Regions from separate parts of the Mesobacillus sp. LC4 genome, predicted to be linked through region 3. Evidence: riboswitches for the same ligand, from Rfam matches in the RefSeq annotation. Region 3 holds a riboswitch; each other region holds the start of a gene.
What was found. A riboswitch is a leader RNA that binds a small molecule or an ion and turns the genes downstream of it on or off. The one in region 3 is predicted to bind cyclic di-GMP.
Positions count from the first base shown of each region.

Region 1: it holds a riboswitch for cyclic di-GMP, as region 3 does, so the genes downstream of both, AB5I83_RS10680 (LPXTG cell wall anchor domain-containing protein) here and AB5I83_RS09315 (OmpL47-type beta-barrel domain-containing protein) in region 3, are expected to answer to the same signal.
Region 2: it holds a riboswitch for cyclic di-GMP, as region 3 does, so the genes downstream of both, AB5I83_RS11710 (DUF5667 domain-containing protein) here and AB5I83_RS09315 (OmpL47-type beta-barrel domain-containing protein) in region 3, are expected to answer to the same signal.

Region 1 covers NZ_JBGCUB010000002.1:879,508-882,788, forward strand. The annotation lists gene AB5I83_RS10670 (DUF378 domain-containing protein) at 1-215, opposite strand, end outside; gene AB5I83_RS10675 (iron-containing alcohol dehydrogenase) at 420-1,583, shown strand; cyclic di-GMP riboswitch class I at 1,837-1,927, shown strand; gene AB5I83_RS10680 (LPXTG cell wall anchor domain-containing protein) at 2,072-3,281, shown strand, end outside.
Region 2 covers NZ_JBGCUB010000003.1:163,943-167,223, reverse strand. The annotation lists gene AB5I83_RS11720 (QueT transporter family protein) at 40-525, opposite strand; PreQ1 riboswitch class I at 532-576, opposite strand; gene AB5I83_RS11715 (pirin family protein) at 760-1,605, shown strand; cyclic di-GMP riboswitch class I at 1,671-1,754, shown strand; gene AB5I83_RS11710 (DUF5667 domain-containing protein) at 1,849-3,066, shown strand.
Region 3 covers NZ_JBGCUB010000002.1:605,114-608,394, forward strand. The annotation lists gene AB5I83_RS09310 (hypothetical protein) at 1-1,524, shown strand, start outside; cyclic di-GMP riboswitch class I at 1,652-1,736, shown strand; gene AB5I83_RS09315 (OmpL47-type beta-barrel domain-containing protein) at 1,812-3,281, shown strand, end outside.

The DNA.
Region 1 (3,281 bases), 270 kb from region 3:
TCTGCTGCTCTTTCTTCTCTTTCGCTTGGTGCGAATAGAAGTCCGATGTTTATAAGACCGGCAAGACCGACTAATCCATAGATGATTCGAGCCAATGCTGAATCCTGTCCGCCGAAAATAGCTGCAACAAGGTCAAATTGGAAGAATCCTACTAAGCCCCAGTTGATGGCCCCGATAATGGTAAGTACTAGTGCTGCACGTTGAATACCGCTCATGGATGTTTCCTCCCTTAAAATTAAATTTGTTCTTTTATAGATTGTTTCAGCACGAAATGAATTATTCATTCGTCATCTATTTATTACCTACCCTCGAGAAAAAGTTTGTAACATTTCGCAGCATATTGGAGCACATTAAGAAGTGTATTTTTTGCAATGCTTTTAGAAAAAGAACATAATTATCCCTAGAGGAAGGTGATTTAAATGGATAACTTTACTTTTTACAATCCAACGAAACTGATATTTGGCAAAGGCCAGCTCGAGGAATTGAAAAACGAAGTTCCTCAATACAGTAAAAAAGTCCTGCTGGTTTATGGCGGTGGCAGCATCAAACGCAATGGTCTTTATGATTCTGTCATGGACACCCTAAAAGAGGTTGGGGCAGAAGTACACGAACTTTCAGGTGTGGAACCAAACCCTCGTCTGTCGACTGTGCATAAAGGCGTGAAAATTTGCAAAGATGAAGGAATCGAATTTTTGCTTGCAGTAGGCGGCGGCAGTGTCATTGACTGCACAAAAGCAATCGCTGCAGGTGCAAAATATGATGGAGATGCGTGGGATCTTGTCACAAAGAAGGCTTTTGCAGCAGAAGCTCTTCCTTTTGGCACAGTACTAACTTTGGCAGCCACTGGCTCTGAAATGAATGCAGGTTCTGTTATCACCAACTGGGAAACGAATGAAAAGTATGGCTGGGGAAGCCCGGTCACATTCCCGAAATTCTCGATCCTTGATCCCGTGAACACTTACACCGTTCCGAAAGATCAGACGATTTATGGAATTGTGGACATGATGTCACATGTATTCGAACACTATTTCCACTTGACCGAAAACACTGAGTTCCAGGACCGCATGTGTGAATCCTTGCTTTTAACAGTGATGGAAACAGCTCCAAAGCTGCTTGCAGATTTGGAAAACTATGAATACCGCGCAACGATCCTTTACTCAGGAACGATGGCATTGAATGGAATCCTAAATATGGGATACCGAGGAGATTGGGCGACGCATAATATCGAACACGCTGTATCAGCCGTTTATGATATCCCTCACGGAGGCGGTCTGGCGATTCTGTTCCCGAACTGGATGAAGCATAACCTTAAGATAAAACCGGAACGTTTCAAGAAAATGGCTGTCAGGGTCTTCGGCGTGAATCCAGAAGGCAAGACCGACGAAGAAGCAGGATTAGAAGGAATCGAAAAGCTGCGTGAATTCTGGAACAGCATTGGCGCACCGTCACGCCTTGCTGACTATGACATTGATGACAGCAAGCTTGAAGTAATGGCTGACAAAGCTATGGTCAATGGGGAATTCGGCAACTTTGCAAAATTGAATAAAGACGATGTAATGGAAATCTATCGTATGTCGTTATAAATTACTGAAGGACTCAGGGGCATAACTCTGGGTCCTTTGTCTTTTTATTAGGTCAAAAATCTTAGTGAAAGCTCTTTGGAATAAGTGTGAAATACTAAATATATCCCTCTTCAAGGTGAATTAATGAAAATGGAGAAAAATTTACCAATTAAATTAATAGGACTATATGTTTAAGTCGCTGGGTAACTGTGGTAAGTCTTAGAATGTAAGACAAGGAAGCCGAGGAATATTTTACATAAGTAAAAAGCACCAATCATGCTAATAGCAAACCTGCTGAAAAGCTGGGACGCAAAGCCAGGAGTCTAAGGTTGCAAAAGTGCAGCTATGATCGTCCAGCCGCCATGGAAAAGTAAATTCCCGGCGGCTTTTTTTGTCTAATTATAATGGTGAATTTTATCGGGAAGGAGGCTAAATGTCGCAAATAATATCTGAATATTCAGCCTTTTATTACGCAAATTTTTAATAACACTAGAAAAGGGGACGAGAACATGAAAAAGACTCTTATGAAAAAATTATCAGCAGTCTCGATTGCATTCCTAATGTTATTTTCACTGACAATACCGGCACTAGCAAATGAGAATGGAGATGCGGCGTCGGATACTGAAAGAAACACAAAAGTTGAAATCGAAGCCAAAGAATCAACTCAACAACAAAACGATCAGTCAAATGAAGAAGAAACCGATGAGTCAACTCAAGAAGAAAATGATGAATCAACTCAAGAAGAAAATGATGAATCAACTCAAGAAGAAAATGATGAATCAACTCAAGAAGAAACCGATGAATCAGCTCAAGAAGAAAACGATGAGTCAACTCAAGAAGAAAACGGTCAAACAACAAAAGAAGAAAAAGATGAATCAACTCAAGAAGAAAAAAATGATCCATCTCAAGAAGAAGACGATGAGTCAACTCAAGACGAAAATGATGAATCTACACAAGACGAAAACGATGAATCTACACAAGAAGAAAATGGTGATTCAAACAAGGAAGAAAAGGATTCTGAAAAAGGTACTAAATCAAATGCCAATAAAAGTACAGAGATACATCTGCATTTGAAAAACTGCACAGAAGATGTGGTAAAAGTAGAGGTCATGTTAAAGGGAAGTTGGGAAGATATGTCGAACCCGGGTAACTCGCCACTGTATAAACTGAAAGATGGTGGTGAGTTTGTAAAGAATGATATTACTGCTTTCAGGCTAACTTTTGAGTCAGGAACTAAACAAGAATATTCCATGGATGAGGTTAGGGAAGGAAAAGAAGCGGAAGGAACCATTAACTATTGGCTTGAAGGCTGCTCTATAGAAGATGACAATTCTGAAGAACCTGGCGATGGTACGGAGGAACCGGGTGATGGTGAAGAGGACCCAGGAGATGGGACAGAAAACCCTGGCGATGGAACGGAGGAACCAGGTGATGGCAACGGCGATGATAATGGTGAAGAGAATGGCAATAAAAGCACGGAAATCCATCTTCATCTAAAAAACTGCGTTGCTCCAGTTGAGAATGTCTTTGTTAAATTAAATGGTGAATGGGAAGTCATGTCGAATCCGGGTAACTCACCACTATATAAACTCAAAGATGATGGGGAATTTGCAAAGGATGATATCACGGAATTTAAGGTTGTATTTGAATCAGGTGCTGAAAGATTCTATGACGTCGAAGACATTAGAGTAGGAGTAGAAGCGGAGGGATCCATTAATT
Region 2 (3,281 bases), on a different contig from region 3:
AAACGCATGGACTCTCTTCATCCATGCGTTTGATCTATATTAAACTAATTTTTCAAGGTTTATGCGTTTGTGAATCGCAAGCATTACAGGTATACCTACAGCCATAACCGTTAATTCACCTGCGGCTGTTGTCAGCCATGTGAACCAGAATGGCAATTGGAATGCCAGGTTCAGCTCAATCGCAATCAGGAACATCGTGAATGTGAAGACCAATGTGTTCACAACCATGCGGCCAATGATGCTCTTAATATATTTTGCTGTGAAAATCGTAATCAGCAAGGAGATCACAGACTGGCCAACTCCAAAGACGAGGTCATAGGCGACCATTGGTGAAAAGAGCAAATTGGTTAAAAACACACCCAATACGATTCCAAAAAAGTATTTCTTATTGAAAACGATCAAGTGGTTAAACATTTCCGACACGCGGAATTGTACATTAGTGAAGCCAAATGGCTGGATGACGGCAGAAACGGCAATATATAGAGCTGCAAGAATCCCGTTCCTCACAATCGTTCTAGTGTTCATTTTTCATCTCTCCTAGTTTTTTTACGTGGGATGGTTACGAACCACGTTATTTAAAAGCCAATTTTATATTATATAGGATAAAAGACCTTCTCACAATATAATTTTCTTAGAATAATAGTTGTCGGGCGACCACAAGATATCTCAGCTTAAATTATCTTTATTTTAAAATATAACGCTGCCTTGTTATAATTTGAGAATAGGAAAGTAAGCAGTATGATAAAGGGGTTTTGAAAAATGTTCATAAGAGATATCAAGAAGCATTGGACTGTTCAATATGAAGAAAGAGGGATGCCGCATGTCCAGGCAGGACTTGTGCTGAACCCACAAGACTGGAGGGAACTGGATCCTTTCATTTTAATGGCGGAGGACTGGTTTAAGCGCGGGACTTTCTCCGATCACCCGCACCGAGGCTTCCAGACGATTACGTATATCATTGATGGCAGGCTGGAGCACATTGACAACCATGGAGGCCACAGCATCCTGGAATCCGGTGACATCCAGTATATGAACGCAGGCAGCGGCGCGCGGCATGCTGAAGAGGCAGTCGACAATGATATCGCGCATACATTGCAGCTCTGGCTGAATCTTCCGAAGGAGCTGAAGGGCACTACCACTTCCTATCAAAATGTGTATTCCCAACAGGCACCGGTTGTCCAGTTCGAAGGCGGTATCTTAAAGGTGTACTCAGGAGAAACAGCTGGTGTAAAAGGGCCTCTCGAACCCTTGGTGCCTTTTACATTATCAGAAATTCAACTGGCTGAGGATACCGAATTCACATACTCATTGCCTGAGTCACATAATGCATTCTTGTATGTTCTTTCAGGAGATATTGAGGCCGGTTCAAGTCGTACACACCTTAAAAAGTCGGCTGCGGCAACATTGACTTTCAATGACGGAGGCGAGGGGACAAGCGAACTAAGCCTGAAAGCAAACCTACGATCAAGGGTGTTGGTCTATTCAGGAAAGCCGATCAAAGAGGAAGTGGTTGCCTACGGGCCGTTCGTTATGAATTCGATGGATGAGATCCGCCAGGCTTACCGCGATTATCAGGAAGGTAAATTCGGCGAGGCAGCTGAATAACCGAAACTTTAAAAGTTTCTATTTATTTTTTCCTGTCGAATAAGTAAGATAAAAGTAGAATTAAAATCCGATAATGGCAAACCCAGGGAAACCGGGGGACGCAAAGCTACAGGGGCTAAAGTCATCGACCATGCCAGCCAGATGCCGAAGATTCACATAGCTAATGTATGTGTGCTGCTCTTCGGACAGCACTTTTTATGTCGATTTTAATTCCAATATATAAAAAACAGTGGGGGTATTGGAATGAAAAAGCTTTTAGCATCAACAATTTTAACCGGAGTGTTTGCTTTTGGTACTGCAGCATCTGCAGATGTGCTCGGCGAAACGGTAGACCCGGGAACGACTCCAGACGAGTTTTTATTTACTTTTGACCAACTATTTGAGGAATTGAAGCTTCTAGTTACCTTTGATGATGAAAAAGATGCCCAACTCCTTCTCGAGTTTGCGAATGAAAGGCTGGCTGAAGCTGGCGCAATGTCAGAACAAGAAAAAACAGAATTCGTCCAACAGGCTTTTCAAGAATATTTAGAGGCTCTTGAGGAAGCGGAAGAGAAGGTTACAGAAGTAATTGTTGAAGAACAGACTGATTCTGAAGGTGAGGACGAACTGACTGAAGAGCTGGAAAATGTTTCTGAGGTTGAGGATGAACTTACTGAGGAGCTTGAAGATGAGCTGAAGGAAGAAGTTGAAGAAGCAACGGAACAAGCAAAGATCGTTGCTAATGTTGTTAAAGATCTGGACCAGGAAATGGTTTTACAGCTGCGCGAACAGGAGTTGGGTTACGGCCAAATTGCTCAAATCTTCTGGCTGGCAGAAGCAGCTGGTAAAACAGTTGAGGAAATCACTGCTTTATATACAGAAGAAAAGATCGGATTTGGCCAGGCAGCCAAGCAGCTTGGCGTCCATCCTTCGAAAATGAAAGGTCTCGCATCAGGAAAAAAACAAGAATCTGAAGAAGACCAAGAGGAAGATACAGAAACTGAGGAAAACACAGAGGGATCAGAAGAGAGCAGTACAGAAGAAGCTGGACAGCAAGCAGCTGAAACTGTAACTGAAAATGAAAGCGAAGAAACAGCCTCTGAACAAACCACGGTCCAGCAGGTTGGCTCTGCTTCAGCACAAAGTGAAAAAAGCTCTGGAAAGAAAGCTGAAGAGAAGAAAGCTTTAGCAGCAAAAAAAGCTGAAGAAAAAAAGCTTGAAACAGAGAAGAAAGCTGAAGCCAAGCAAAAAGATGCAGCAGAAAAAGCAGCAGAACAACGAAAGGAAGCTGCAAAAAAAGCTGAAGAGCAGCAAAAAGAAGCAACCAAAAAAGCTGAAGAACAAAAGCGTGAAGAAACCAAGAAAAACAAAGAAAAACAAGAAGATGAAGACAGCGAAGAAGACGATGAGCAAGACGATGAGCAAGGTGATGACAGTGATGATAATGGAAGCAAAGGAAAAGGGAAAGATAACGGCAAGTAACATTGAGCAAGTCAATGCTGCAGAATTAACTGCCAGTTTGATTTCAATGAATTGACGGAATGTACACTGTATTGTATGATTATCGTATAAAATCATATAGTCCTCCTAAAGGGGAGTAGCTTTCACAGCAGAGTCGTCATTACGGAGAATCCCTCCCGGCTTTGCTGGCAACGACAGTTGTTAGCAAGACCTTTACCAAACTTGGTGAAGGTCTT
Region 3 (3,281 bases):
GGAAAGATTACCATACCAACAAATGCAACCTATGGGCCTGCCACCATTATTGTAAGAAACGGTGATTTGTTCACGACAATTGTGATCACTGTGGAAGAAAATTTAAGCGGAAAATTAATGGATATCCAGGTGGATTCGGCATCCACAAGTGGATATCGAGGGGAAGAAATACAGCTGAAGGTAACAGGCACTTTAGGAAATGGAGAGACAAAAGACTTAACTTCAAGCTCGACCGGAACAACGTACACAAGTTCAACACCAAGCCGTGCAGTAGTAGATTCTAATGGAAAAATTACCATACCAACAAGCGCAACCTATGGGCCTGCCACCATTACAGTAAGGAACGGTGATTTGTCCACGACGATTGTGATCACAGTGGAAGAAGATTTAAACGGAAAAATAACAGATATCCAGGTTGATTCAGTATCCACAAGTGGATATCGAGGGGAAGAAATACAGCTGAAGGTAACAGGCACTTTAGGAAATGGAGAGACAAAAGACTTAACTTCAAGCTTGACCGGAACAACGTACACAAGTTCAACACCAAGTCGTGCAGTAGTAGATTCTAATGGAAAGATTACCATACCAACAAGCGCAACCTATGGGCCTGCCACCATTACAGTAAGGAACGGTGATTTGTCCACGACGATTGTGATCACTGTGGAAGAAGATTTAAACGGAAAAATAACAGATATCCAGGTTGATTCAGTATCCACAAGTGGATATCGAGGGGAAGAAATACAGCTGAAGGTAACAGGCACTTTAGGAAATGGAGAGACAAAAGACTTAACTTCAAGCTCGACCGGAACAACGTACACAAGTTCAACACCAAGTCGTGCAGTAGTAGATTCTAATGGAAAGATTACCATATCAACAAGCGCAACCTATGGTCCTGCCACCATTACTGTAAGGAACGATGACTTGTCCACGACGATTGTGGTCACAGTGGAAGAAGATTTAAGCGGAAAAATAATGGATATCCAGGTTGATTCAGCATCCACAAGAGGATATCGAGGGGAAGAAATACAGCTGAAGGTAACAGGTACTTTAGGAAATGGAGAAACAAAAGACTTAACTTCAAGCTCGACCGGAACAACGTACACAAGTTCAACACCAAGTCGTGCAGTTATAGATCTAAACGGAAAGATAACTATACCGGTGTCTGCCACGTATGGAGATGTTACGATTACAATTAAAAATGGTACAGTATACCAGAAGTTTATCTTAACGGTAGCACAAGATTTGAGCACGTTAATTACCAAAATTAATGTCGATGCAGGGTCTACTTATGTAAATAAAGGGTCCACCAAACAACTAGTGGTTACTGGGATATTTGGCGACGGTGCTCAAAAGGATATTTCACATTCGACTCAGGGAACAACGTATAGTATTTCAACTCCTAGTAGGGCCATTATTGACTCCAACGGTTTAATAACGATACCTACTACAGCAAGTTCGGGGAGTGTTACAATTACAATAAAAAATGGAACGTTAAAAACAACTATTGTTCTAACTGTTATTTAAATCTTAAAGGAGTAACTACTTTGTTACTCCTTTCTTAGTAGAAATAACCGGTTGATAGGAAAATAGTCTTTGTTAATATTGACGTTCTATTTGTTTGCTAATAAAATAGTAGTATATATGAAATATCTAGTGAAAAAGGCAAATCATAGGAAACTATGAGACGCAAAGCCAAGGGCCTGAACCACATATGTGGATGGCAGCCGGTTCCCACAAGGTATTTAGCGGAAGTATGCCTAAATATCTTTAGGCATTTTTTTGTGCCTTTTTCGCGGAAAAGGAGGATGAATATGAACAAACAAACTAGAAGAATCTCTGTATTTATGACTATTTTACTAGTTCTTCAAATGGTCATGCCGTTGTTAAAACCTTTGGCTGAAGAAATTATCCCACAGCCTCAGAATGTCAAAGCTGTCGAATATTCTCCGGCTAACGTTCGGATAACTTGGGACGCAATCTCTGGGGTAAATGCTTATAGAGTATACGAACTGAATAGTGATCAATGGGAAATGATTGATGAGCGTGTAACAACCTCAGCTTACATACGAAATGTACCAGAGGGGAGTTATACTTACGCTGTGACCGCAGTTAAGGGTACTTCTGAATCAACTATCATAGACAGTGTGAGTGTAAATATAACTTATCCAGAGTTGCAATCACCTGATGAGTTAACTGTTAAAGTGTTAAACGGAAATGATCTTCGTTTAAGTTGGTCGTCTGCCCCTAATGCGTCGGAGTATAATATTTATCTAGTGACAGATGGGGTTAGGGAACGTGTTAAAACTCTAGATAGTTCCTATACAAGTTACACAGTTAGGAAGTTATCAGAAGGGAAATATAACTTTGAAGTTACATCTGCGCATCCCTTATTTGGTGAGTCAATCACACCTTCTCAGCTTACTTATGAATTGATTCATCCAGAAATGCAGCCACCGGGTGACTTGATATTCAAAGTTTTAAATGGAAATGACCTTCGTTTAAGTTGGAACGAATCAGAATATGCTTCAGAATATAATGTTTACCAAAAAATAGACGGAAAAAGAGTGCTAGAACGAACAATGGATGGCACCTCTTATACATTCAGAAATCTTCCGGAAGGTAACTATGAATATGAAGTGACTTCAAACAGCGATAGATTTGGTGAGTCTGCAGAGGCATCTAATCTTTCATACACTTTAAAGCATCCGACTATGCAGGCACCAGAAAATCTGTCTTTAAAAGTTTTAAATGGCAATGATCTTCGTCTAACCTGGGAAGAATCAGAATTTGCAGCTGGTTATAATATTTATCAAATTATTGATAACCAAAAAATATTGGTAAAGCCTATTGAAGGTTCCAGCACTGGGTATACGTTCAGAAACATGGTTGAAGGATTGTATGAGTTTGAGGTAACTTCTTACAGTGACCGATTCGGGGAATCTGAGTCTGTCTCTGATTTGACCTATCAACTTATGCATCCTGTAATGGCCCCGCCAGAAAACTTAACTGTTAGGATTCTAAACGGAAATGACATCCGTTTAACTTGGAATGGTTCAGAATTTGCTACAGGGTATAATATTTATCAAGTTATTAGTGGAGAAAAAGAACTTATTCAAACTACAGATGGTACAAGTTATACCTTTAAAAACCTACCTGAAGGTTCTTATGATTATGAGGTGCAATCTCTTAGCGATCGCTTTGGGGAGTCACCTATATCATCAAATATTTCTCACCAATTAGTACATCCAATCATGCAAGCGCCGACTCAGGTAAAAAATACT